Regions from separate parts of the Rhizobium sp. 01N48 genome, predicted to be linked through region 2. Evidence: predicted binding sites of a transcription regulator. Region 2 holds the regulator's gene; the other holds the start of a gene.

Region 1 (8,611 bases), 430 kb from region 2:
GCCGGGACGACATCGTTGGCGCTGTCGAGCTTGAGGCCGGCGGCGTGGCCCATGTAGCCGAGCAGCGCCAAGAGGCCGAGCAGCAGCGTATAGGCCGGCAGCAGCACCGCGTTCTTGCGGATCGTGTTGCCGCTGTTGGAGGCGAAGATGCCGGTCAGCGTGTGCGGATACATGAAGGCCGCGAGCGCCGAGCCGAGCGCCAGCGTCGCATAGGCGACATACTGGTTGGAGCCGAGCAGCAGGCTGCCGGAACCCTTGGCCTGGAAAGCGGCGTCGGCGGAGGCGAAGACATTGGCGTAGCCGCCGAGTTTCGAGGGGATCAGCGCCACGGCGGCGATCACCACGATATAGATCATGATGTCCTTGACGAAGGCGATCAGTGCCGGCGCCCTGAGGCCCGCCGAATAGGTGTAGAGTGCCAGCACGATGAAGGCGATGGCGAGCGGCACCTCCCCGTGCAGGCCAAGCGCCTTCAGCGCCGCCGTCATGCCGACGAGCTGCAGGGCGATATAGGGCATGGTGGCGATGACGCCTGTGGCTGCAACCGCAAGCTCCAGCCCGCGCGAGCCATACTGGCCATGGACGACGTCGCCGGCCGTGACATAGCCGAAGTCCCGCGCCCGCTTCCAGAGCACCGGCATGACCATGAAGACAAAGGGGTAGACGACGATCGTATAGGGCAGCGCGAAGAAGCCGTAGGCGCCGACGGTGTAGACGAGCGCCGGAACGGCGATGACGGTGTAGGCGGTGTAGAAATCGCCACCAACCAGGAACCAGGTGATCCAGGTGCCGAAAGAGCGGCCGCCGAGGCCCCATTCGTCGATATGCGCCATGGTTTCGGGCCGGCGCCAACGCGACGCGACGAAGCCCATGACGGTGACGAGGACAAAGAAGAAGATAAAGACGCTGAGCGCCGTGACGTTGAGATCAGTCGTCATTGCGCATGCTCCGGTAGGCGATCCAGGTCAGGAAGGCGGTGATCGGCACCCAGAGGAGCTGATACCAGTAGAAGAAGGGGAAGCCGAAAAGAACCGGATCGTGGAAATTGTAGAAGGGGACCCAGAGCAGCCCGATATAGGGAATGATGAGCAGCCAGCAGGCCGCCGTTCCAAATCTTTTGTCCATGGGGAGAGTGCCTTTCGCGGATCGGGCGCGGCTTATCCGCGTCTTATCAGATAGATGAGATATGCCAGCCGGCTCGCTCGGCAAGCATCTCTGCCGCGAAAAAGACACAGTTCGTGAGCGGGCAAGCGCGCGTCGGACGCGGAGGCTCCCTCGCCTCGCCGCTTTCCTCGCGTGCCTTCACATTCAATTCAAATATTGCTAATATACTATAAGTTGATTTCAATCTGACGTACGTGGTTGCAGGCAGTGGCTCGTGGCGAAATCGCCGCGCGCGAAGCGTTGCCTGTTTTCAGCGAGAGGGCGCGGATGAAACATGTGATCGATAGCGACCGCGGCAGTGACCGGCGCTATCCCAACAATACCAAGTAGCAGATCCAAATAGCAGACAGGGTGTTTGAGGGGCGACGCTTGCGGGCGGCGGCGGCTGCCGTCGACCGCAAGCGCTCGATACCCTTATGGCATCCTCGGCTCGATCTCTTTTCGGGAGGGCATGCCGATGGATGATTTTCCATATCATGCGGCGCGCGGCGACATCTTGCCCGGTTTGCGGGCGGCGCACCACCTGGTCGTGGTGTGAACCGCCATGTCGAAGCGAAGCGCCTATATTTCGCTGATCCTCGCCGCCGCCTTCTGGGGCTTCGGCAATATCGCGCAGAAGACGGTGCTCACGCATATCGGCCCGCTGTCGGTCACCATGCTGCGCTGCCTGATCGCGGCGCTGGTGATGCTGCCGCTGGCGGTCGTCGAGCGCAATGAACGCCGCAGCGCGGGGTGGACGAAAAGCATCATTCGTGTTGCGCTCACCTTCACCGTGGCGATCGCGATACAGCAGACGGCCTATGTCAACGCCACGGTCGTCAATGCGAGCTTCCTGGTCAACACCGCCACCGTGCTCACGCCTGTCGTGGCATGGGTCTATTTCGGCGAGACGACGCGGCGGCTGGGTGTCTTCGCGGCCTGCCTGACACTTGCCGGCATCGGGCTGATGGCCGATGGGATCGGCGGCTTCGCGGCGCTGAACACGGGCGATATTGCCTGCCTGGTATCCGCCGTCTTCTACGCGTTCTGGATGGTGCTGCTCGGGCGCCACGCCCGGCGTCATGGCGGGCCGTTCACCTCGGCCTTCGTGCAATTCGCGATCGCCGCGCTGCTGTTGATGCCGGTGGCGCCGCTGCTGGAGCCGCTGACGGGCGAGATGATGTGGCGGGCGGCGCCGGAACTGGCGATGTTAGGCATTCTCTCGACGGCGGCGGCTTTCGGGCTGCAGACTTATGCGCAACGTCATGTGCCGGCATCGAAGGCGGCGGTATTGGTGTCCGGCGAGAGCATATTCGGCGCGATCGGCGCCTGCCTTGTCTTGCTGGAGCGGCCGCCTGTGATGGCCTGCGTCGGGGCGGCGCTGATCTTTCTCTCGATCGTGATCGTGACGATCGAGCCGGAGGATCCGGTGGCGGCATTGCTTCAACGCAATGCGGAAGAGGAATGAAGCTTCAGACGAGGCCGCAGAGTTTGCGGTCGAGCTCGCTGATCGGCTGGATGCCTGACAGGACCGCCCTCGCCTCTTCCTTGTCGCGGTTCATCTGCTCGACCAGCGGTTCGAGGCCGTCGAACTTCAGCTCGGGGCGCAGGTAGGAGAAGAAGGAGACGGAACAGATCTGGCCGTAGAGATCGCCGGAAAAATCGAAAACGAAGGTCTCGAGCAACGGCGCCCCGTTGTCGGTGACCGTCGGGCGGCGGCCGTAGCTTGCGACGGCGTCGTGCATCGACCCATCCTCGAAGCGGAAGCGGACGGCGTAGATGCCGGGCTTCAACTCGACCTCGGCCGGCAGGCGCATGTTGGCTGTCGGGAAGCCCAGCTGGCGGCCGAGCTTTTCGCCGCCGATCACCTCGGATTCGACCGTGTAGTGATAACCGAGCAGGCCGGCGACCTCGCTGACTTCGCCCTCCTTCAGCAGCGCGCGGATGCGGCTGGAAGAGACCACGTCGGCGTTCTCATCGCGGAAGGTGTCGATCAGGGTGACGCCGAAGCCGTATTTGTTGCCGGCGTCCATGAGGAAGGCCGGGCCACCCTCGCGACCGCGGCCGAAATGGAAATCGACGCCGGTGACAACCTCGGATGCAGCCAGCCAATCCTTGAGGATCGAGTGGATGAAATCGTCAGCCGAGCGCTGCGAGAATTCGCGGTCGAATGGGTATTCGATGACGGCGCCGAAGCCCATGGCCTCAAGGATGCGGGCACGCAGCGGCGCAGGCGTGAGGCGGAAGACCGGTGTCTGCGGATTGAAGACCGTCCGCGGATGCGGCTCGAAGGTGAGAACGAGGGCTGGAACGCCACGCGCCTCGGCGATCTCGAGCGCGCGCTCCAGCACCGACTGATGACCGCGATGGACACCGTCGAAATTGCCGATGGCGACCACGCCACCGTGCAGGTGATCGGGCAAGGGCTCTCGGGTTTCGTTGCGGTGGAAGACGGTCATCGGGCAGACTTTACTGATGCTTCGGGCTTAGGCAAGGCGGCTTCAGGTGCGCGAAGGCTCAGGCCAGTCGCGGCATCCACCACTTCGGCGTTGCCTTCTCGCGTTCGAGATAGGCGGTGAGGATCGCCTCGTCGGTCTCGCCGTTCAGCGTGTATTCGGCCGCATGAATGCCGCCGCTGATATAGAGAAGATCGAGACCGTAATCGAGGGCGCCGCGCACATCCGTCGGCATGCCGTCGCCGATCGCCAGAATGCGGTCCATCTTGAGATCGCCACGCATTTCGCGGGCAACCGAGAGCACGGCGTCATAGATCGGCTTGTGCGGCTTGCCGGCGATGCGGGTCTTGCCGCCGAGCTGATCGTAATAGGCGGCCATGGCGCCGGCGCAGGGGATCATCTTGTGGCCGCGCTCGACGATCAAGTCGGGGTTGGCACAGATCAGCGGCACGTCGCGGGCCTGGAAGGCCTTGAGCATGTCGGTGTAATCCTCAGGCGTCTCGGTCTCATCGTCGAAGAAGCCGGTGCAGACGACGCAATCGGCCTCCTCGGCGGAAACGCGGGTGACGCCGATGCCTTCGATGATGGCGATGTCGCGATCCGGGCCGAGCAGGAAGACCTTCTTCGGGCCCTCGGCGATCAGGCCACGGGTAACGTCGCCGGAGGTGACGATCCGATCATAGGCTTCATCCTGAATGCCGATGTTGCGGAGCTGATCGACGACGAGCGGCGCGATGCGCGGCGAATTGGTGATCAGTACGACCGTCAGGCCGGCCTCGCGCGCGGCCTGCAGCGCTGCAGCGGCCTTCGGGAACGGCGAAACGCCGTTGTGCAACACGCCCCACACATCGCAGAACACCGCATCATAGTGGCTGGTGATCTCTGCGAAATTCTCGATGCGCTGCGCCATTTCAAAGTCCCGGTTTTCATTCGATGAGGGCTGACATCGCAAAGCCCCGCCGCGATGGCAAGAAATTTTGCAATGCAGAACGATGAAATTCTTGCGACCCGGTGCGCTCTTGCGGCCTTCAAAGCAGCAGTTCGGCGCCCTTTATGGCGAGACCAGCCACGGCGCAAAGGCCCAAGACCTTCACCATGCCCATCTTCACGTAGAACAGCAGGACGGACGCGATCACGAAGATCGCCAGCGCCGCGATATCGATCGTGGCCCATTGCGGCCAGGCGAGGCTGACGATGGGGAGGCCCGCGCCGCGCGACAGAAGTGCGATCCGGCCGACCTCGGCGAAGAGCACATGCAGGCCGAACCAGAGAGACAGATTGAGGATGACGCCGACGACGGCTGATGTGATGGCCGATAGAGCCGCCGACAGACCGGCATTGTCGCGCAGCTTCTCGACGAAGGGCGCGCCGGCGAAGATCCAGACGAAGCTCGGGACGAAGGTGGCCCAGGCAACCAGCGTGGCGCCGAGCGCGCCGCCCATCAGCGGCGCCATGAAAAGCGGGTTACGGTAGCCCGCGAGGAAGCCGACGAAACAGAGGACGAGAACCAGCGGGCCGGGCGTGGTCTCGGCCAGCGCCAGGCCATCCAGCATCTCGCCCGGTTGCAGCCAGGCATAATGGCCGACGGCGACCTGCGCGACATAGGTGAGCACCGCATAGGCGCCGCCGAAAGTGATGACCGCCATCTTGGAGAAGAAGATGAAGAGCGCGCCGAAGACATTGGTCTCGCCGCTCAGCGCCTCGGCAATGAGATCGGATGGCGCGTGCAGATTGCGGACGAGCAGCAACGGCGCCTGCCAGATCAGGATCCAGAAGACGAGGACCAGCAGCGGCCGGGCGATAGCGTGGGTCGTAAACGTGGGCAGGCGGCGGGGCGATTTCGTGTTGAGTTGGGCTTGGGCTTCCTTCGTCGGCGCGTGGCGGCTGGCGTAGCGGTGCAGCGCAAATCCGGTCAGGCCGGCGAGGATGACGACGATGGGGAACGGCGCGTTCAGCATGAACAGCGCCAGGAAAGAGGCGCCGGCGATGTAATAATGCGCGCGGGTTTTCAGCGCGCGGCGGGCAAGGCGCAGCAGCGCCTCGACGACGACGGCAAGGACGGCGGCCTTTAGGCCGAAAAACAGGGCGGGAAGCCAGGTCGTTTCCTGGAAGACGGCGTAGAGGGCGGATAGCCCCAGCATGACCACGAAGCCGGGCAGGATGAAGAGCAGGCCGGCGAGGATGCCGCCACGTACGCCATGCATCAGCCAGCCGATATAGGTGGCGAGCTGCTGCGCCTCGGGGCCTGGCAAAAGCATGCAGTAGTTCAGCGCGTGGAGGAAGCGATCCTCGGAGATCCAGCGCTTTTCGTCGACGATGGTACGGTGCATCAGGGCGATCTGGCCGGCGGGGCCGCCGAAGCTCAGACAGCCGATCCTGGCCCACACGCGGACGGCTTCGCCAAACGGCACCGATGCCACGCTGTCATCCGCCATCACCGCTCCGTCCACGCTCATATATATCCACCCTTTTGCCGACCTCTGCCGGCTGCCCCTGTCGCTCGATATCACCCGTATCGAGGCTGGACAATCCCGGCCCGGCGGCGTGGCCGAGACGGCGCTGCCTGTTGGCATTTCGCAAATTCCGGACACGGGTTTATGACAAAGCTCGGCGCCGGGAGATGCGGACGGCCCCTGCCCTTTCCGGCATTAACCATCGAAGCGTTTTCCCCGCCTCCACAGGCGCGCGGCAGGTTCACAACTTTGCCATCAAACGGCTATAGACACGGGGCGTCGGAAAATTACGACAGCTTCCCTTGACTCCCCAGATGGCCGCTCCTAAATGCAGGTCGCTAGCACTCACCAAGGTAGAGTGCTAACACCCATCCGTGTGGGCCATACCGGCCTGCGAGTGTCATTTGATCGAGGGATTAGACAATGGCAAGCACCAACTTCCGCCCCCTTCACGATCGCGTCGTTGTTCGCCGCGTTGAGTCCGAAGAAAAGACCAAGGGCGGCATCATCATTCCTGACACCGCCAAGGAAAAGCCGCAGGAAGGCGAAATCGTCGCCGTCGGCACCGGCGCTCGTGACGAGTCCGGCAAGGTCGTCGCTCTCGACGTCAAGGCTGGCGATCGCGTTCTGTTCGGCAAGTGGTCCGGCACCGAAGTCAAGATCAACGGCGAAGACCTTCTGATCATGAAGGAAGCCGACATCATGGGCATCATCGGCTAATCAGCCGGTTCCCATCCATCTCAGTTCGCTGACACCCCTTTTCAGGAGTTCTCAAAATGGCAGCTAAAGAAGTAAAGTTCGGCCGCTCTGCGCGCGAAAAGATGCTGCGCGGCGTCGACATCCTCGCTGACGCAGTGCAGGTAACCCTCGGCCCGAAGGGTCGTAACGTCGTTATCGACAAGTCCTTCGGCGCTCCGCGCATCACCAAGGACGGTGTATCGGTCGCCAAGGAAATCGAACTCGAAGACAAGTTCGAAAACATGGGCGCCCAGATGGTCCGCGAAGTTGCTTCGAAGACCAACGACATCGCTGGCGACGGCACCACGACGGCTACCGTTCTGGCCCGCGCAATCGTTCGCGAGGGCGCCAAGGCAGTTGCTGCCGGCATGAACCCGATGGACCTGAAGCGCGGTATCGACCTCGCCGTTCTCGAAGTCGTCAAGGACCTGCAGGCCAAGGCAAAGAAGATCTCCACCTCGGCTGAAGTTGCCCAGGTCGGCACGATCTCCGCAAACGGCGACAAGCAGGTCGGTGACGACATTGCTGAAGCCATGCAGAAGGTCGGCAACGAAGGTGTCATCACCGTCGAAGAAGCCAAGACCGCTGAAACCGAACTCGAAGTCGTCGAAGGCATGCAGTTCGACCGCGGCTACCTGTCGCCTTACTTCGTCACCAACCCGGAAAAGATGGTCGCCGACCTCGACGACGCTTACATTCTCCTCCACGAGAAGAAGCTCTCGAACCTGCAGGCGATGCTCCCGGTTCTCGAAGCCGTCGTTCAGACCGGCAAGCCACTCCTCATCATCGCTGAAGACGTCGAAGGCGAAGCTCTTGCTACGCTCGTCGTCAACAAGCTGCGTGGCGGCCTGAAGATCGCTGCCGTCAAGGCTCCTGGCTTCGGCGATCGCCGTAAGGCCATGCTGGAAGACATCGCTATCCTCACGGGCGGCACTGTCATCTCCGAAGACCTCGGCATCAAGCTCGAATCCGTAACGCTCGACATGCTCGGCCGTTCGAAGAAGGTTTCGATCTCCAAGGAAACCACGACGATCGTCGACGGCGCTGGCGCCAAGTCCGACATCGAAGGCCGCGTTGCTCAGATCAAGGCTCAGATCGAAGAAACCTCTTCCGATTATGACCGCGAAAAGCTGCAGGAACGTCTTGCCAAGCTCGCTGGCGGCGTTGCCGTCATCCGCGTTGGCGGCTCGACCGAAATCGAAGTCAAGGAACGCAAGGACCGCATCGACGACGCTCTGAACGCGACGCGCGCTGCTGTTCAGGAAGGTATCGTACCTGGTGGTGGCGTTGCCCTCCTCCGTTCGGCTTCCAAGATCACCGCAAAGGGTGCAAACGACGACCAGGAAGCTGGCGTCAACATCATCCGTCGCGCTCTGCAGTCGCTGGTTCGCCAGATCTCCGAGAACGCCGGTGACGAAGCATCGATCGTTGTTGGCAAGATCCTTGAGAAGAACGAAGACAACTACGGCTACAACGCCCAGACGTCTGAATATGGCGACATGATTGCCATGGGCATCGTCGACCCGGTCAAGGTCGTTCGTACGGCTCTGCAGAACGCAGCTTCGGTTGCTTCGCTGCTGATCACCACGGAAGCCATGATCGCCGAGCTGCCGAAGAAGGACGCTCCTGCCGGCATGCCTGGCGGCATGGGCGGAATGGGCGGCATGGACATGATGTAAGACCGAAAGGTTTTACATCTGAGCCAACCGGTTCAGGTTACGGAAGGGCGGCCCTCGGGTCGCCCTTTTCGTTTTGTGATTCGTACTCACATTCGCCCCGATATTTTTCAACCGCCTGATGAAACGTATAATCATGGCACCT
Region 2 (15,431 bases):
GGCTGATTGCGAGTGCGGAAGATCTTCGTGAGAGCATTCGGCAGAGCGGACGCCCACAACTGGCGAAAAGCCTGATCGACCGGCCCTTTCGAGAGGCGGGGGAACAGTCTGACTACCAGCGGCAAATGCAGGATGTTCGCGACCGCGATCAGAAGCGAGACTCCAGCGATCCTGGTCCTGACGACAAAGCCGATCCGAAATCGTGACTGCCCCCCCCGCAAACTGAAAACAACCGGGGCTTTTGGCACCCGGTTGCTGATTGTCGAACAGTTTTAGAAAGCGGGCCCGATTGGATCAGGCGTCCTTCTGGTCGAAGACCGAGTTGGTTTCGGCTTCGACGATCTTCGGGCCGCCCTTGGCGACGCCGACCATGGCGGGGCGCAGGACGCGTTCGCCGATGGAATAGCCGGCCTGGACGACCTGGACGACCGTGTTGTTGGGCACGTCGGGGTTCGGCACTTCGAACATCGCCTGGTGGAAGTTCGGGTCGAACTTCTGGCCGACCGGCTCCAGCTTGCGCACGCCGTGGCGCTCCAGCGTCGACAGCATCGAGCGCTCGGTCATCTCGACACCTTCGATCAGCGTCGTCAGGCCGGCATCGGCGCCAGCGCGGGCCTCTTCCGGGATGGCGTCGAGCGCGCGGCGCAGGTTGTCGGAGACAGCCAGCATATCGCGGGCGAAGCCGGCTGCGGAATAGGACTTGGCGTCCTTGACTTCGCGCTCGGTGCGGCGACGCAGATTGTCCATGTCGGCGGCGAGGCGCAGATAGCGGTCGCGCAGCTCGGCATTCTCAGCCTTCAGGAGCTCGATCGGATCGGGCTCGGCTGCGGTCTCGTTCTCGACGTTTGCGGCGGCGTCGGCTGCGGCTTCTTCCGCGGCTGCGTCAGGTCCGTTCTTCGTCGTCTCGTCAGTCATGACGTTCTCCGGTCATTGGTGGCTTTTGGATGTGCCCGATATCGAACTTTGAACATCAAAAATCAAGTCTGCGTGACGAAGAAGGTCGGAAACACAGGCATGTTCGGCCCGTGACGACCGCATATGAAAGCGACAGCGAGACGGCAGCCACATGTCATTCTTACTTTCGCAAAACCTAATACGGTGCCACACTCATCTCTCAACCTGGGAGGTGCTGAGATGGCCGACGAAAACGTCTATGTCGGGAAATGCTTTTGCGGTGCCGTGGAACTGACCGTAACCGGCACGCCAGTCGCGATGGGCTATTGCCATTGTCGCTCCTGCCAGCACTGGTCGGCCGGGCCGATCAACACCTTCACGCTCTGGCAGCCACAGGCGGTTCGCGTCACCAAGGGTGGCGAGCATGTCGAGAGCTTCCAGAAAACCGATTACAGCGTGCGCAAGTTCTGCGACACCTGCGGCGGGCATCTCTATAGCGAGCATCCGCTCTGGGGCGTAACCGATGTCTATGCGCCTGTGATCCCCGATCTCGACTACAAGCCGACCATGCATGTGAACTACGAGGACACCATCCTGCACGTGAAGGACGGGTTGCCGAAGTTCAAGGACATGCCTGCGGAGATGGGCGGCTCCGGCGTGCAGCTGCCGGAATAGCGCTATTTGGACGGGCGCGAGAGCCTTGCCATGAGCTGGGCGGTGTAATCGACCATCGGTACGATGCGCGAATAGTTGAGCCGCGTCGGGCCGATGACGCCGACGGCGCCGACGATGCGGTCGTCCTCGTCGCGATAGGGCGCGACGATCAGCGAGGAGCCGGAGAGCGAGAAGAGCTTGTTTTCCGAGCCGATGAAGATGCGCACGCCAGGGCCGCTTTCGGCAAGATTCAGCAACTCCAGCAGACTGTCCTTCTTTTCCAGATCGTCAAACAGCATGCGCAGGCGATCAAGATCATCGGGATTTCCGAGCCCCTCCAAGAGATTGGCGCGGCCGCGGATGATGAGCTGCGCCGGCTTGCCTTCATCCGCACTGCCGGACCAGACCGCGATGCCGCGCTCCACCAGATCTTGCGACAGCGCGTCGAGCTCGTGGCGCACATCGGCCTTGAGGCGCCCAAGCTGGCTGCGCAGCTCGGGCAGCGTCTGGCCGGTCATGTGGGCGTTGAGGAAGTTCGCGGCTTCGGTGAGCTGCGAGGAGGTAACGCCGGCGGGGAGTTCGATGATGCGGTTTTCGACCTGGTCGTGATCGCCGACGAGAACGGCCAGCGCCTTGGTGGGCTCCAGGCGGATGAACTCGACGTGCTTGAGCACGGGATCGCTCTTGGAGGTGATGACGAGGCCCGCACCGCGCGACATGCCCGACAGCATGCGGCTTGCCTCGTTCATCATCGCTTCCATCGGGCCGTCACGGCTTTCCGCCCGCACCTGCCGGTCGATATTGGCGCGGTCCTCGGCGGAGAGATCGCCGACCTGCATGAAGGCATCGACGAAGAAGCGCAGGCCTACCTGCGTGGGCAGGCGGCCGGCGCTGACATGCGGGGAATAGACGAGGCCGAGCTCTTCCAGATCGCTCATGACGTTGCGCACCGAGGCCGGCGACAGCGACATGGGCAGGATGCGCGAAAGATTGCGCGAGCCCAGCGGCTCGCCCGTCTCCAGATAGCCCTCGACGATGCGACGGAAGATTTCCTTGGAGCGTTCGTCCAGCGCGGCAACGGCGTCCGAAATCGTCGACGACCTGAATTCCATTAAGCCTTGCGCACCCATGCTGATAATGATGCCGCAAAATATAGCCAATCTCCCCGTGCGCGCAAAAGGGAATTTGCAAATGGGCGCCGCCAATCGTAGAAGCGGTCAACAACAGACCCGCACATAGGATGAAGCCTGGGATCGCGCCCGCGTTCCCGGCCCCGTGCACCGAGGAGAATTAGGATGCGGCCATCAGGCAGAAAAACCGACCAGATGCGCAAGGTCACCTTCGAGCGCAACTTTTCCAAGCACGCCGAAGGCTCCTGTCTGGTGAAATTCGGCGACACGCATGTGCTGTGCACGGCGAGCCTTGAAGAAAAGACGCCACCGTGGCTACGCAACACCGGCAAGGGCTGGGTCACCGCAGAATACGGCATGCTGCCGCGCGCCACCGGCGACCGCATGAAGCGCGAGGCCGCCGCCGGCAAGCAGGGTGGCCGCACCCAGGAAATCCAGCGCCTGATCGGCCGCTCGCTGCGCGCCGTGGTCGATCTCAAGGAACTTGGCGAACGCCAGATCACGCTCGACTGCGACGTCATCCAGGCAGACGGTGGCACGCGTACGGCATCCATCACCGGTGCGTGGATCGCGCTCTACGACTGCCTGAAGTGGATGGAAAGCCGCAACATGATCAAGGTCGAGCGGGTCCTGAAGGACCACGTCGCCGCGATCTCCTGCGGCGTCTTCGCCAGCCAGCCTGTCATCGATCTCGATTACCTCGAGGACTCGTCAGCCGAGACGGACGCGAACTTCGTGATGACGGGTTCGGGCGGGATCGTCGAGATCCAGGGCACGGCCGAGGGCACCCCGTTCAGCGAGGAAGAATTCGGCGCGCTGATGGCGCTTGCCAAGAACGGCATTGCCGAACTGGTGGAGATGCAGAAGGCGGCGATTGCCTGAGGGGTTTGACCTAGTAAAGACCCCAAGGGGGAGGGCTTAACCTAGCGGCACCGCCGAGCCTCGATTGACGCAGGCGGGCGCGCCCAGCGGTTCTCCCCCCTTGTGGGGGAGATGGCCGGCAGGCCAGAGAGGGTCTTTGGCGCCCGGAGAATGACAGCATGATCGACGGCATTCTTGAAACCGCGCTTTATGTCGACGACCTCGATGCCGCCGAAGGCTTCTATCGGGATGTTCTCGGCCTCGAGAAGGTTCTGCGCCATGACAACCGGCACGTCTTCTTCCGCTGCGGCCCGGGCATTCTCCTGATCTTCAACCGCCACGAAACGATCAAGCCGCCCTCTTCCGACGCGCTGCCGGTTCCGCCGCATGGCACGACAGGCGCGGGGCATGCGTGTTTCCGGATGAGTGCGGAAGCGATTGACTTGATCGCGGAAAAGCTCAACAAAGCGGGCGTTTCCATCGAAAGCGATTTCTGCCGGCCGAACGGGGCGCGATCGATCTATTTCCGCGATCCTGACGGCAACAGCCTGGAATGCGCCGAACCCAAACTTTGGAATCTTTGAAGGACCGCTCATGCGCAAGCTCGATACCCGCACCATCGTCGTTGCCAGCCACAATGCCGGCAAGATACGCGAGATCGCCGACCTGATCGGTCCTTTCGGCTTCTCGGCGAAATCGGCAGCCGAACTGAAATTCGAGGAGCCGGATGAGACCGGCACGACCTTCGAGGAAAACGCGGCGATCAAGGCGCTGGCTTCCGCCAAGGCTTCCGGCCTGCCGTCGCTCTCCGACGACAGCGGCCTCGTGATCGACGCGCTCGGTGGCGCGCCTGGCGTCTACACCGCCAACTGGGCGGAGACGGCCGACGGCACGCGCGATTTCGCCATGGCGATGCAGAAGGTCGAAACGGCTCTCGAGGAAAAGGGTGCCACCACACCGCAGCAGCGCACCGCGCGCTTCGTCAGCGTGCTCTGCCTGGCATGGCCGGATGGGCATACGGAGATGTTCCGCGGTGAAGTCGAAGGCTTCGTCGCCTGGCCGCCGCGCGGCACGGAAGGCTTCGGCTACGACCCGGTCTTTCAACCCGAGGGCTACGACACCACATTTGGCGAGATGAGCGCGGAAGAGAAGCACGGCTGGAAGCCGGGCGACGCTGAGGCTCTTTCGCACCGCGCCCGCGCCTTCAAGATCTTCGTCGAAACCTGCCTTAACGCCTAAGAGCGATCGTGGACACTTTGGAACAGCCTAACCTGACGCGCTATGCATCTCTTTTGCCCGATACCGGCGAGCCCGGCTTCGGCGTCTACGTGCATTGGCCGTTCTGTGCCGCCAAGTGCCCCTATTGCGACTTCAACAGCCATGTGCGCCACCAGCCTGTGGACCAGGAGCGCTTCACTGCCGCCTTCCTGAAAGAGATGGCGGCGATGCGGCAGCTGAGCGGCCCGAAGACGGTGACCAGCGTGTTCTTGGGCGGCGGCACGCCCTCGCTGATGAACCCATCGACGGTCTCGGCCATTCTCGACGGCATCGCGAGGGAATGGCACATGCCCGATGGTATCGAGATCACCATGGAGGCCAACCCCTCCAGCGTCGAGGCCGAGCGTTTTCGCGGCTACCGCGCCGCCGGCGTCAACCGCGTGTCGCTTGGCGTGCAGGCGCTGAACGATCGCGACCTCAAGTTCCTCGGACGTCTGCACGATGTCGAGGATGCGCTGAAGGCAATCAAGCTGGCGCGCGAGATCTTCCCGCGCATGTCCTTCGACCTGATCTACGCCCGTCCGAAGCAGACGGTGGAGGAATGGGAGCGCGAGCTCAAGCAAGCGATCTCCTACGCCGTCGACCACCTGTCGCTCTACCAGCTGACGATCGAAGAAGGCACGCCGTTCTTCGGACTGCACAAGATGGGCAAGCTCGTGGTGCCAGACGACGACCAGTCGGCGCTGCTCTACGAGGCAACACAGGAAATCACCGCCGCCGAGGGCATGCCCGCCTACGAAGTCTCCAACCACGCCCGCCCGGGCGCCGAGAGCCGCCACAATCTCACCTACTGGCGCTACGGCGACTATGCCGGCATCGGCCCCGGCGCGCATGGCCGGCTGACACGCGGCCCCATCAAGCTCGCCACCGCCACCGAGCGCAAGCCGGAAGCCTGGCTCGAGCTCGTGGAGCGCGACGGCCACGGTGTGCTCGACCAGGAACAGCTCGGCTATGACGAGCAGGCCGACGAACTGCTCCTGATGGGGCTGCGTCTCACCGAAGGCGTCGATCTCGCCCGCTGGCAGCAGCTCTCCGGCCGCGATCCGGATCCGAAGCGCGAAGAATTTTTACTGGAACACGGGTTTATCGAACGGATCGGCAACTCGCGCATCCGCTGCACGCCGTCGGGGATGCTGATTCTGGATTCGGTGGTGGCTGATCTGGCTTGTTGATTTCGGGGGTGGTGGGGCCTCTGGAGAGGTTTACGCAAGTGGCCCCCTCATCCGCCTGCCGGCACCTTCTCCCCGTTGGGGAGAAGAGACTCGTGGCCAGCCACTCGCGCCAACCTCCCCTTCTCCCCTGCGGGGAGAAGGTGGCCCGAAGGGTCGGATGAGGGGGCTCCGGGCTCTGCCCTATCCTATTGTTTTGTAAATAACTCCCGCGCTCACACCACCCTCCTCCGCACCCGCGCAAACAACCGCCCATCGATCGCAGCCAAACCGATCGCGATCATCGCCATGCCAATCAGATGCTTGGCCTGCAACTGCTCGCCCAAGATGGCGGCGCCCAAGAGGATGGCGCTGACGGGGATGAGGAAGGTGACGAGCATGAGGTTGGTGGCGCCGGCGGTGGCGAGGATGCGGAAGAAGAGGACGTAGGCGACCGCTGTCGAGAGCAGCGCCAGGCCGAAAAGCGCCATCCAGGTCTCCATAGAGGGGGCGGCGAGCGTCCAGGGGTGATCGACGGCGAGGGCGATGGGGAGCATCAGCACGCTGGAGGCGGTGACCTGGCCGGCGGCGGGGAGAAGCGGCGCCATGCCCATCTGGCGGAAGCGGCGGCCATAGATACCAGCGAAAGAGTAGGAGAGTGCGGCGCCGAGAACGGCGAGTTGCGCCAGCACGTTGGTTCCCAGATCGCGCAGCGCATCGAAGCCGATCATGTAGGCGACGCCGGCAAAGCCGACGATGACGCCGAGCAGGCGGTTTCCGGTCATCTTCTCATCCGCCGTCAACAGATGCGCGACGACGACGCCGAAGAGCGGCGTGGTGGCGTTGAGGATCGAGGCGAGGCCGCTGGCGATATGGGTCTGCCCCCAGACGATGAGGCAGAAGGGGATCATGTTGTTGATCAGGCCCATCACGAAGAAGGCCGCCCACGATTTTCCGTCGCGCGGCATGGCGTGGCCGGTTGCGCGTACGATCAGGTTCAGCGCGACGGCGGCAATCAGCACGCGGCCAGTGACGATGGTGAACGGCGGCAGGGTTTTCACCAGGATGCCGTTGAAGAGGAAGGAGCCGCCCCAGAGCAGCGACAGCACCAGCAACATTCCCCATTCGGCAAGGCCCATCTGTCTCTGCTGCATCGCTTCTCTCCCTTTTGCGGCATGACCGGCTTAGCGCTCGGCGTCGACCTGCGCCACCCGATTCCTGCGCGGCTTGTTATCGTCTGTCGAGTTATTCTTATCCGTTGCGATCAAGCTCTGACTTGGAATGATCGCCTTGATGCATATACTATGGCGGTCAGAGCCATGCGACAAACGAGTCTTTTTCGTTTCATGATTGAGCTGAGCTAAAGCATGAGTGATTTTCTTCCATCGCTTTCGGCGCTCCGCGCCTTCGAGGCCGCCGCCCGGCATTTGAGCATGACGCTTGCCGCGCGAGAACTCAATGTGACGCCGGGCGCCGTCAGCCTGCAGATCCGCGATCTCGAGACGTCGCTCGGCGTGCGGCTGTTCGAGCGCAAGACGCGCGCGCTGGCGCTGACATCAGAGGGTGCCGACTATTTCACGACGTTGCGGGCGGCCTTTCGGCTGGTGCGCGAGGCGACGGCGGCGATCACGGCGCGAAACCGCGGCACGGTGCTGAACGTCACATGCACCGCGGGTTTTGCGACCTACTGGCTGGTGCCGCGGCTCTCGCGCTTCGAAGCGCTGAACCCGGAGATCGACGTGCGCATCAGCGCCTCGCACAGGGTGATGGATTTTCAGCGCGACGGCATAGACCTCGCCATCCGTCACGGGCTCGGGGGCTATGACGGGCTCGTCAGCGAGCGGCTGGTGGATGACGAACTGGTGCCGGTCTGCACGCCGAAGCTTGCCGATGAGCTCGGCCCGGATCCATCGCCCGATGCGCTGGCGCCGTTCCAGCTCATCCACGACGTCTACCGTCACGACTGGCAGCTATGGCTGGAAGCGGCGGGCGCGAGCAATGTCGATGCCGCCCGTGGCCCCGTCTTCATGCACGGCAACGGCGCCTACGAGGCGATGAAGGCGGGGCTCGGTTTCGCGCTGATGCGGCGCTCCTTCGTAACGACTGAACTGCAAGAAGGCCAGCTCGTCGCCCCCTTCCCCGTGGGCGTCGCCAGCCGGCTCGCCTTCCATCTCGTCTATCCCGGCCAGGCGCTGGAGCGGCCGGCAGCGGCCGCCTTCCGCCGCTGGCTGCTTTCCGAAGCGCAGCGGTAATCCGGGCTTACTTCGCAACCGGCCGAAAAAGTGGACACCGGCACTCATAAAACACTTTCCTGCCGCGTATTTGCTGATTATCATAGTCAGGATTAAGACGCATACAGGCAAGGCCGAACCTCAGTCATGGCAGTTCAACAGATCGCGCGGACGGCGCCCGGGCTCCCGCAGCCGATCGGCTTGTCCCACGCTTTTTCCGGCGATCACGCCTGGTGCCGCGAGAAGATGATGCTGGCGTATGAGCTGGCCGGTGGCGTCGCCCTCGCAACATTCTTCGAGGATGGCGGTTTCGAGCGGGCGATCGACCGGTACGCCGAGGTCACCAAAGGTACCGATCGCCGCGCCGTCGTCTCCATGTGGTCGCTCTATTACTTCGCCGGGATCAGCATTCCCTACCTGCTCGCCCGCCGCCTGGCTGGCCAGGTGCTGCCGGTGGCGTTTGATGAGATGACGATCGCGCTCACCGAGGACGGGCTACCACGCGCCTTCGGCGTTTCCCATCGCGGCATGATCGGCGAAGAGACGAGCGGAGACGAATTTTCCGTGGTCGGGCCGCTGATGTCCGGCCATCTCAACATGGCCGTCGAGCGCTTGAAGCGCTGCGGGCTCTCGGCCAAGCTCCTGTGGAACAACGCCGCCGTCTACATCGACTATACACTGCGGCTGACCGATAGCGAGGGCGGCGGGCGCTCCGCTCCCGACCTGCCGCTCTTCGTGCGTGGGTGCCTGCCGGATGGCGGGCCGAACCCGCTCTGCGGCAGCGTTAGACAGGTCGAGGAAGACGGGCAGATGATCCAGCGGCGCAAGCTCTGCTGCCTGCGCTACATGCTTCCCGGGGTCGCCAGCTGCGGCAATCGCTGCGCACTGCCCAGCCAGCGCAATCCGCAATAGCGGTGTCCACACCGCCGCTCTGAGAGCGGCGATGTGTTGAGATGCGAGCAGCGATCAGGCTCTGCGGGACGCACCCGTCTTGAAGAGGCTGCCGGTCGGGGTCTTCAGGAACATGTCGAGCGGGATGTGCTCCTGGTGCAGGAAGCCGGTTGCGGGCAGCAGGCCGTCACGAACCATCTCGATGACGGCGACCACCGATGCCGAGGTTGTCCAGGCGATCGCCGTGCGGCGGGCACCAGCGATCTCGATCGGGTAATAGGCGCGCACGAACTCCTTGCGGCGCAGGCTGCCGCGCTCGGTGCCTTCGGCGGCCACATGCACATAGACGACATCGTCATCGACGGGCGGCTTGGCTTCCGTCAGGATCTCGCCGGCTAGTTTGCGCTTGTCGCGCATCAGAAGCTCGTGGAAGAAGAAGTTCATCAGATCCATGTGGCCGGGATAGCGCATGGTCTTGTAGTCGAGGTTCTCGACCTTGCCGAGCAGCGTGTCGCACATGGTGCCCAGACCGCCCGAGGTCGTGAACGCCTCAAGCTTCACGCCCTCGACGTAGATGGTCTCCAGCCACTCCATCGGCGACACCAGCTTGCGCACGCCGCCTTCGATCACTTCGCAATCGTTCAGATACTCGTTGACCACACCCTCCGGCGACCAGTTGAAGGCATAGCCCAAGAGGCCCGTCGGATTTTGCGGCAGGGCGCCGACGCGCATGCGGATCGAGCGGCAGCGGTCGAAGCCATCGGCAAGGCTTGAGCCGACGATGCCGACGAAGCCTGGGGCCAGCCCGCACTGCGGCGCCATCAGGCCACGCGCGGTCTTCGACAGCTCGATGATGAAGTTGGTGGTGGGCACATCTTCCGTCAGATCGAAATAATGGATGCCGGCGGCATGAGCGGCGCGCGCCAGCTCGATGTTCAGGTGATAGGGCAGGCACGACAGCACCGCATCGACACCCGACAGCAATTCACCGATGACGGCGGGGTCGGAGATATCGACGCTATGGCATTTGAACGGCACCTCGCCAACAGGCAGCTGCGCGTCCACACCCGTAACCTCGAAGCCGCCTTCATGCAAAAGCGTGGCGGCCAGCCGCCCGACCTTGCCCAGACCGAGTACGGCGATTTTCGTAAAGCTCATGTATATCCTCCCAAGGCGCGGCGTTTTCCTCCAGCCGCGCGTATGCTTGAAAGGGCTGTATAAAATAAACAGCGCATAAAAGAAAACGGCCGGGATCGCTCCCGGCCGCTTAATTTCGATGCTATGATCGCGACTACTCGTTGATCAGGCGCTTCAGCAGCTCGATCTCGTGCGACAGCTTGCTGTCACCTGAGATCAGCTCCTCGATCTTGCGCACGGCGTGCAGCACGGTCGTGTGGTCACGTCCGCCGAAGCGACGACCGATCTCCGGGAAGGAGCGCGGCGTCAGGGTCTTGGCCAGATACATGGCGATCTGGCGCGGCTTGACGATGACGCGCGTGCGACGGTTCGAGACCAGCTCCTGGCGCGACACGTTGTAGTGACGGGCGACGATGCGCTGGATGTCCTCGATACGCACGCGGCGCGGCTCGCCGGAGCCGACCAGGTGGGCGAGAAGCTCGTCCACGCGCTCGACCGTCAGGTTCGGCTCGAAGGAGCGACGGAAGAGCAGCTGGTTGAAGGCGCCTTCCAGTTCGCGGCCGCTGGCGGTGATGCTGCGGGCAACGTGGTTGAGCAGCTCGGTCGACATTTCCAGCGACGGATCTTCGCCACGGGCGACCTCAAGGCGACGCTGGAGGATTTCGAGACGCATCTCGTAATCCGGGCCGTCAAGCTCGATCGCCACGCCACCCTGCAGACGCGAACGAACGCGCGGGTCGAGCGATTCCAGCTCCCAGGGTGCACGGTCGGCTGCGACGACGACCTGCTTGGCGCTGTCGAGCAGCATGTTCAGCAGATGGCAGAACTCGTGCTGGATCATCTTGCCCTGCAGGAACTGCATGTCGTCGATGATCAGAAGGTCGATGTTGCGAAGCGAGTCCTTCAGCGTCAGCGCATCATTGTCGCGGATCGCGGTTGCGAAACGCCACATGAAGTATTCCGCCGTCAGGTAGACGACGCGCAGCTGGCGCGGGTTCTGTACGGCTGCATTGGCGATCGCCTGCAGCAGATGGGTCTTGCCGAGACCGACCGTGGAATGAACGAAGAGCGGGTTGAAGCGCACTGCGCCCTGACCGGCTTCGGCAATGGTCTTTGCGGCCGCGAGAGCGACGCGATTGGAGCTGCCTTCGACGAAGGTGTCGAAGGTGAAGCGGTTATCGAGCGGCGAGCCGAAGAGCGGCTGGCCAGAGGTCGCCGGACGCGCCGCAGACGCTGCCGAAACAGCCTGCTGGACGATCTGGCCGGCCTGCTGAGCGACCGGGCGACGGATCGGCGCGACGGACGATACCGGCTCCTGGGTCGCCGTTTCTTCCGGCTTGCTGATTGCGCGCGCTGCCGTGCGAACCAGGATTTCGACCTTCAGGATTTCAGCGTCTTCCGCCTGGAAGATGCCGGTGATCAGGTCGAGATAGCGATTGTTGATCCAGGACTTCAGAAAAGTTGTTGGGACCGTCAGCCGTACGACACTCTTGGAGACGGAATGGAGCTTCAGTCGTGCAAACCAGCTTGCATAGACATCCGGACCGACCTGCGCCTTCAGGCGTGCACTTGCTCGTTCAAAAAGTATGCCATCATTCTTCATGTCTCCCTTTTCCCCCGCCGCGTCTGGGCAAATAGAGCCTAACGTCTGAGATACCTTGTCCGAGTTGTCCAAAGCACTCGCCGCCATCGAATTCATGTGCATCTTGCCGCCTTATAGTTCCATCGGCCGACCTAATCCTGGTCGCCCGATCATTTCCCCGCTTATGACCTGACAGCATCACCCTCATGCTCTGCCGTCGGCCGGTTCACTCAAACGCGTGCCTCTTAACGAGAGGCGACTGTTGGAGGCGAAGCCAACCGCTTCATGCGGTCTTATTGCTTCTTGTCTCCTAGGTGTCCGCTCCTCGTCCAACGAACACCAGCCTGCCTGCGTATGCTTTTTCTCTTCATTAGGATCGCACGCGCTGCGTGCAGCCCTCAAAAATCGCGCACAGATGATCCCGTTCCGCGGCAGCCACAGCCGCAGTCCAATCTGCATCAGTGCGTGAAAATCCGGAGGTCGAAACTTCCGCAACAAAAGACACTAAAGCATCGTCCTGCCGACGTGGCAGTTTCAGACCAAGCCTTAAAACAGGTGATGTCCGAGCCCCTTGTTGGGAGGCATTTAGGCAGGATCGGGGGTCGAGATCAACGGGCATATTTCGCCAAAATTAAGCGTAGCCGGTTGACTCCTGCGGCAGATTTAGGGCGCTGCACTGGAGCAAAAAAAGAATCGCTTTTGAATCAAGGAGATTCAGGAAACCGGCTATTTTGACACGCATAAAAAGAAAAAAAGAAAAAAGCTTCTTGACTCGTTTTAGACGCCGCAAGGGAAGGTCTGAGTCTCTTCGCTCAGGAACAACCTGGCACAAGCCCTTGTAATCACTCATTTTTTTGTGTCATTTGCCAGACACGAAATCGTCGCCAAATTAACCACAGTTCGGGCAATTCGCGGAATCGAAAAAGCCCGACAAAGTTGCCGGGCTAATCATATAGCTGTCTTTATTAACGGAAGCTTAAGCGGTCGCGCCGACCGACAGAGCCTTCACACGAGCTGCGAGGCGCGAGACCTTGCGGGATGCCGTGTTGGCGTGCAGGACGCCCTTGCTTGCTGCGCGGGCCAGTTCCGGCTGCGCGGCCTGGAAAGCTTCCTTGGCCTTGGCAGCATCGCCAGCTGCGAGTGCTTCTTCGACCTGACGAACGAACGTGCGAACGCGCGAGCGACGAGCCTTGTTGACGTCGGTACGGCTGGCGATCTTGCGGGTCGCTTTTTTCGCCGAAGTTGTATTGGCCATGGATGCCTCTCTCAAGAATTCGAACAAATTCCGCTACCGCCGCGGGCCTTGCAGCCACTTCCTACACAGCAATGCGGGAGTATTATCGGGAAACCGGACTGGCTTCCCGAACCTTGGGCGGGCATATAACCCTAAAGCCGACCGGCGTCAACGCGCATTTTCAAGGAACCGTCGCCTTTTCTCTTCAGGGCTCAGCGGTTCTTGAAGGCGGGTTTACGCTTTTCGATGAAGGCTGTCATCCCTTCCTTCTGATCTTCCGTCGCGAAGAGACTGTGGAACAGGCGGCGCTCGAAGCGCAGGCCTTCCTCCAGCGTCGTCTCCAGAGCGCGGTTGACGGCCTCCTTGGCCATCAGCACCGAGGGGCGCGAGAGCGAGGCGATCTTGGCCGCGGCCTCCAGCGCTTCATCGAGCAGACGATCGGCGGGCACCACACGCGATACCAACCCTGCCCGTTCCGCTTCCGCCGCATCCATCATGCGGCCTGTGAGCACCATGTCCATCGCCTTGGCCTTGCCGACGGCGCGCGTCAGGCGCTGGGAGCCGCCCATGCCGGGGATGACGCCGAGCGTGATTTCCGGCTGGCCGAACTTGGCGGTCTCCGACGCGATGATGAAGTCGCAGATCATGGCGAGCTCGCAGCCTCCGCCGAGCGCGAAGCCGCTGACGGCGGCGATGACGGGTTTGCGCACCTTGGCGACATCGTCCCAGCCGCCGAGGAAATTACGACGATAGACATCGGCGAAGTCGAGCGGCTGCATTTCCTTGATATCGGCACCGGCGGCGAAGGCACGCTCGGAGCCGGTCAGGACGATGGCGCCGATGGCGTCGTCGACCTCGAATGCGGCGTAAGCCTGCAACAGTTCCTTCAGCACCGTCGAGTTCAAGGCGTTGAGCGCCTGCGGGCGGTTCAACGTGATCAGGCCCACGGCGCCACGGGTTTCGACGATCAGCGTTTCATAAGACATGCGTTCCTCCCGGTCGGGCCAATGCCCAGGCTATTTTTGACAGGTGGGGCAATAGAAGGTGGAGCGCCCGGCCTGAACGATGCGGGCGATGGTACCGCCGCAATCGGGCGTCCGGCAAGGCTGCCTTTCGCGATCATAGACGGAGAAGGAGTGCTGGAAATAGCCGAGCGAGCCATCCGTCTGGATATGATCACGCAGCGACGAGCCGCCCGCCTTGATGGCGTCGGCGATGACGTCGCGGATCGAGGAGACCAGCAGGTCGAGCTGCTTTGTAGGCTTGCCGGTCGGCGTCACCAGCGTGGACGAAGCGCGCGTCGGCTTCAGGTGCGAGCGCCACAGCGCCTCGCACACATATATATTGCCGAGGCCGGCAATGTTCTTCTGGTCGAGCAGCGCGCTCTTCAGCGGCTGCGCCTTGCCCTTGAAGCGCTCGGCCAGATAGGCGGCGCTCAGCGCATTGCCTGTCGGCTCCGGGCCGAGCCCATAGAGAAAGGGATTGATGTCGAGCGCGGTGCGATCGGCCATATCCATGAAGCCGAAGCGGCGCGGGTCATTATAGATGACGCGGCTAACGCCCGACGGCCCCTCCAGATGGAAGATCACGTGATCGTGCTTTTCATCCTTGGAGCGCGGAAGATGGAAATCGCCCGGCGTTTCGGAGATGGGGGTTTCGGCGATCGGGCCGGCCTCGATGCGGAAGGAGCCGGACATGCCGAGATGGGCGATGATGGTGGCACCGCTATCGAGATCGATCAGCAGATATTTGGCGCGGCGGCCGAGAGAGACGATGGTGCGGCCGGATGCCTTTTCGCCGAAGGCCTCAGGAAACGGGAAGCGAAGATCCCCTCGCCTGAGCTCCAATTTGACGATGCGCGCGCCCTCCATGGTGGGCGCGAGGCCGCGTTTGACGGTTTCGACTTCTGGCAATTCCGGCATCTTAACCCATCTATATCGAACATGTTTCAACCGCCCGCGATGTGCGCTATAGCGCCATGGTGTCGCGGACCGGACCGTTGCCCACAGATAGCGTTGCCTGCCTGATTTCGCTATGGTCGCCGCGTTGATTTAAGAGATTGGAGTATTCGATGTCAGACAGCCGCACCTCCGCCGACGGCGGCATGGAAACATCATACGGCTTCCGCGAAGTTTCAGGCGGCGAAAAGCAGGGCCTCGTCAACGAAGTCTTCCATAAGGTCGCCAAGCGCTACGACATCATGAACGACGTCATGTCGGTCGGCATGCACCGCGTCTGGAAGGATGCGATGATCGCGGCGCTGAACCCGCGCAAGGAGCCCGGCTACAAGACACTCGACGTGGCCGGCGGCACGGGCGATATCGCATTCCGCATCATCGAAGCCTCGAACCGGATGGCGCACTCGACCGTGCTCGACATCAACGGATCGAT

Evidence for each region. The regulator HrcA, encoded in region 2, represses chaperone genes, less so after heat shock. The targets are predictions, from matches to a motif close to GTTAGCACTCNCNNNNNGNGAGTGCTAAC.
Region 1: a site for HrcA is predicted at 6,390-6,418, ahead of groES (co-chaperone GroES). Genes of this name have one in related genera too.

The regions. Positions count from the first base shown of each region.
Region 1 is NZ_JBFTQT010000003.1:105,477-114,087, forward strand. Features, by position in the region: gene mctP (monocarboxylate uptake permease MctP) at 1-938, opposite strand, end outside; gene AC1DOG_RS06870 (DUF3311 domain-containing protein) at 928-1,125, opposite strand; gene AC1DOG_RS06875 (DMT family transporter) at 1,709-2,611, shown strand; gene AC1DOG_RS06880 (bifunctional riboflavin kinase/FAD synthetase) at 2,616-3,602, opposite strand; gene AC1DOG_RS06885 (TIGR01459 family HAD-type hydrolase) at 3,661-4,509, opposite strand; gene chrA (chromate efflux transporter) at 4,628-6,055, opposite strand; gene groES (co-chaperone GroES) at 6,476-6,772, shown strand; gene groL (chaperonin GroEL) at 6,829-8,469, shown strand; gene AC1DOG_RS06905 (hypothetical protein) at 8,603-8,611, shown strand, end outside.
Region 2 is NZ_JBFTQT010000003.1:533,625-549,055, forward strand. Features, by position in the region: gene AC1DOG_RS09030 (PIN domain-containing protein) at 1-206, shown strand, start outside; gene grpE (nucleotide exchange factor GrpE) at 295-915, opposite strand; gene AC1DOG_RS09040 (GFA family protein) at 1,135-1,569, shown strand; gene hrcA (heat-inducible transcriptional repressor HrcA) at 1,572-2,660, opposite strand; gene rph (ribonuclease PH) at 2,844-3,560, shown strand; gene AC1DOG_RS09055 (VOC family protein) at 3,719-4,123, shown strand; gene rdgB (RdgB/HAM1 family non-canonical purine NTP pyrophosphatase) at 4,134-4,778, shown strand; gene hemW (radical SAM family heme chaperone HemW) at 4,787-5,989, shown strand; gene AC1DOG_RS09070 (DMT family transporter) at 6,202-7,119, opposite strand; gene gcvA (transcriptional regulator GcvA) at 7,333-8,217, shown strand; gene fhuF (siderophore-iron reductase FhuF) at 8,344-9,108, shown strand; gene AC1DOG_RS09085 (saccharopine dehydrogenase family protein) at 9,163-10,245, opposite strand; gene dnaA (chromosomal replication initiator protein DnaA) at 10,379-11,929, opposite strand; gene rpsT (30S ribosomal protein S20) at 12,783-13,061, opposite strand; gene AC1DOG_RS09100 (enoyl-CoA hydratase) at 13,253-14,026, opposite strand; gene mutM (bifunctional DNA-formamidopyrimidine glycosylase/DNA-(apurinic or apyrimidinic site) lyase) at 14,057-14,962, opposite strand; gene ubiE (bifunctional demethylmenaquinone methyltransferase/2-methoxy-6-polyprenyl-1,4-benzoquinol methylase UbiE) at 15,112-15,431, shown strand, end outside.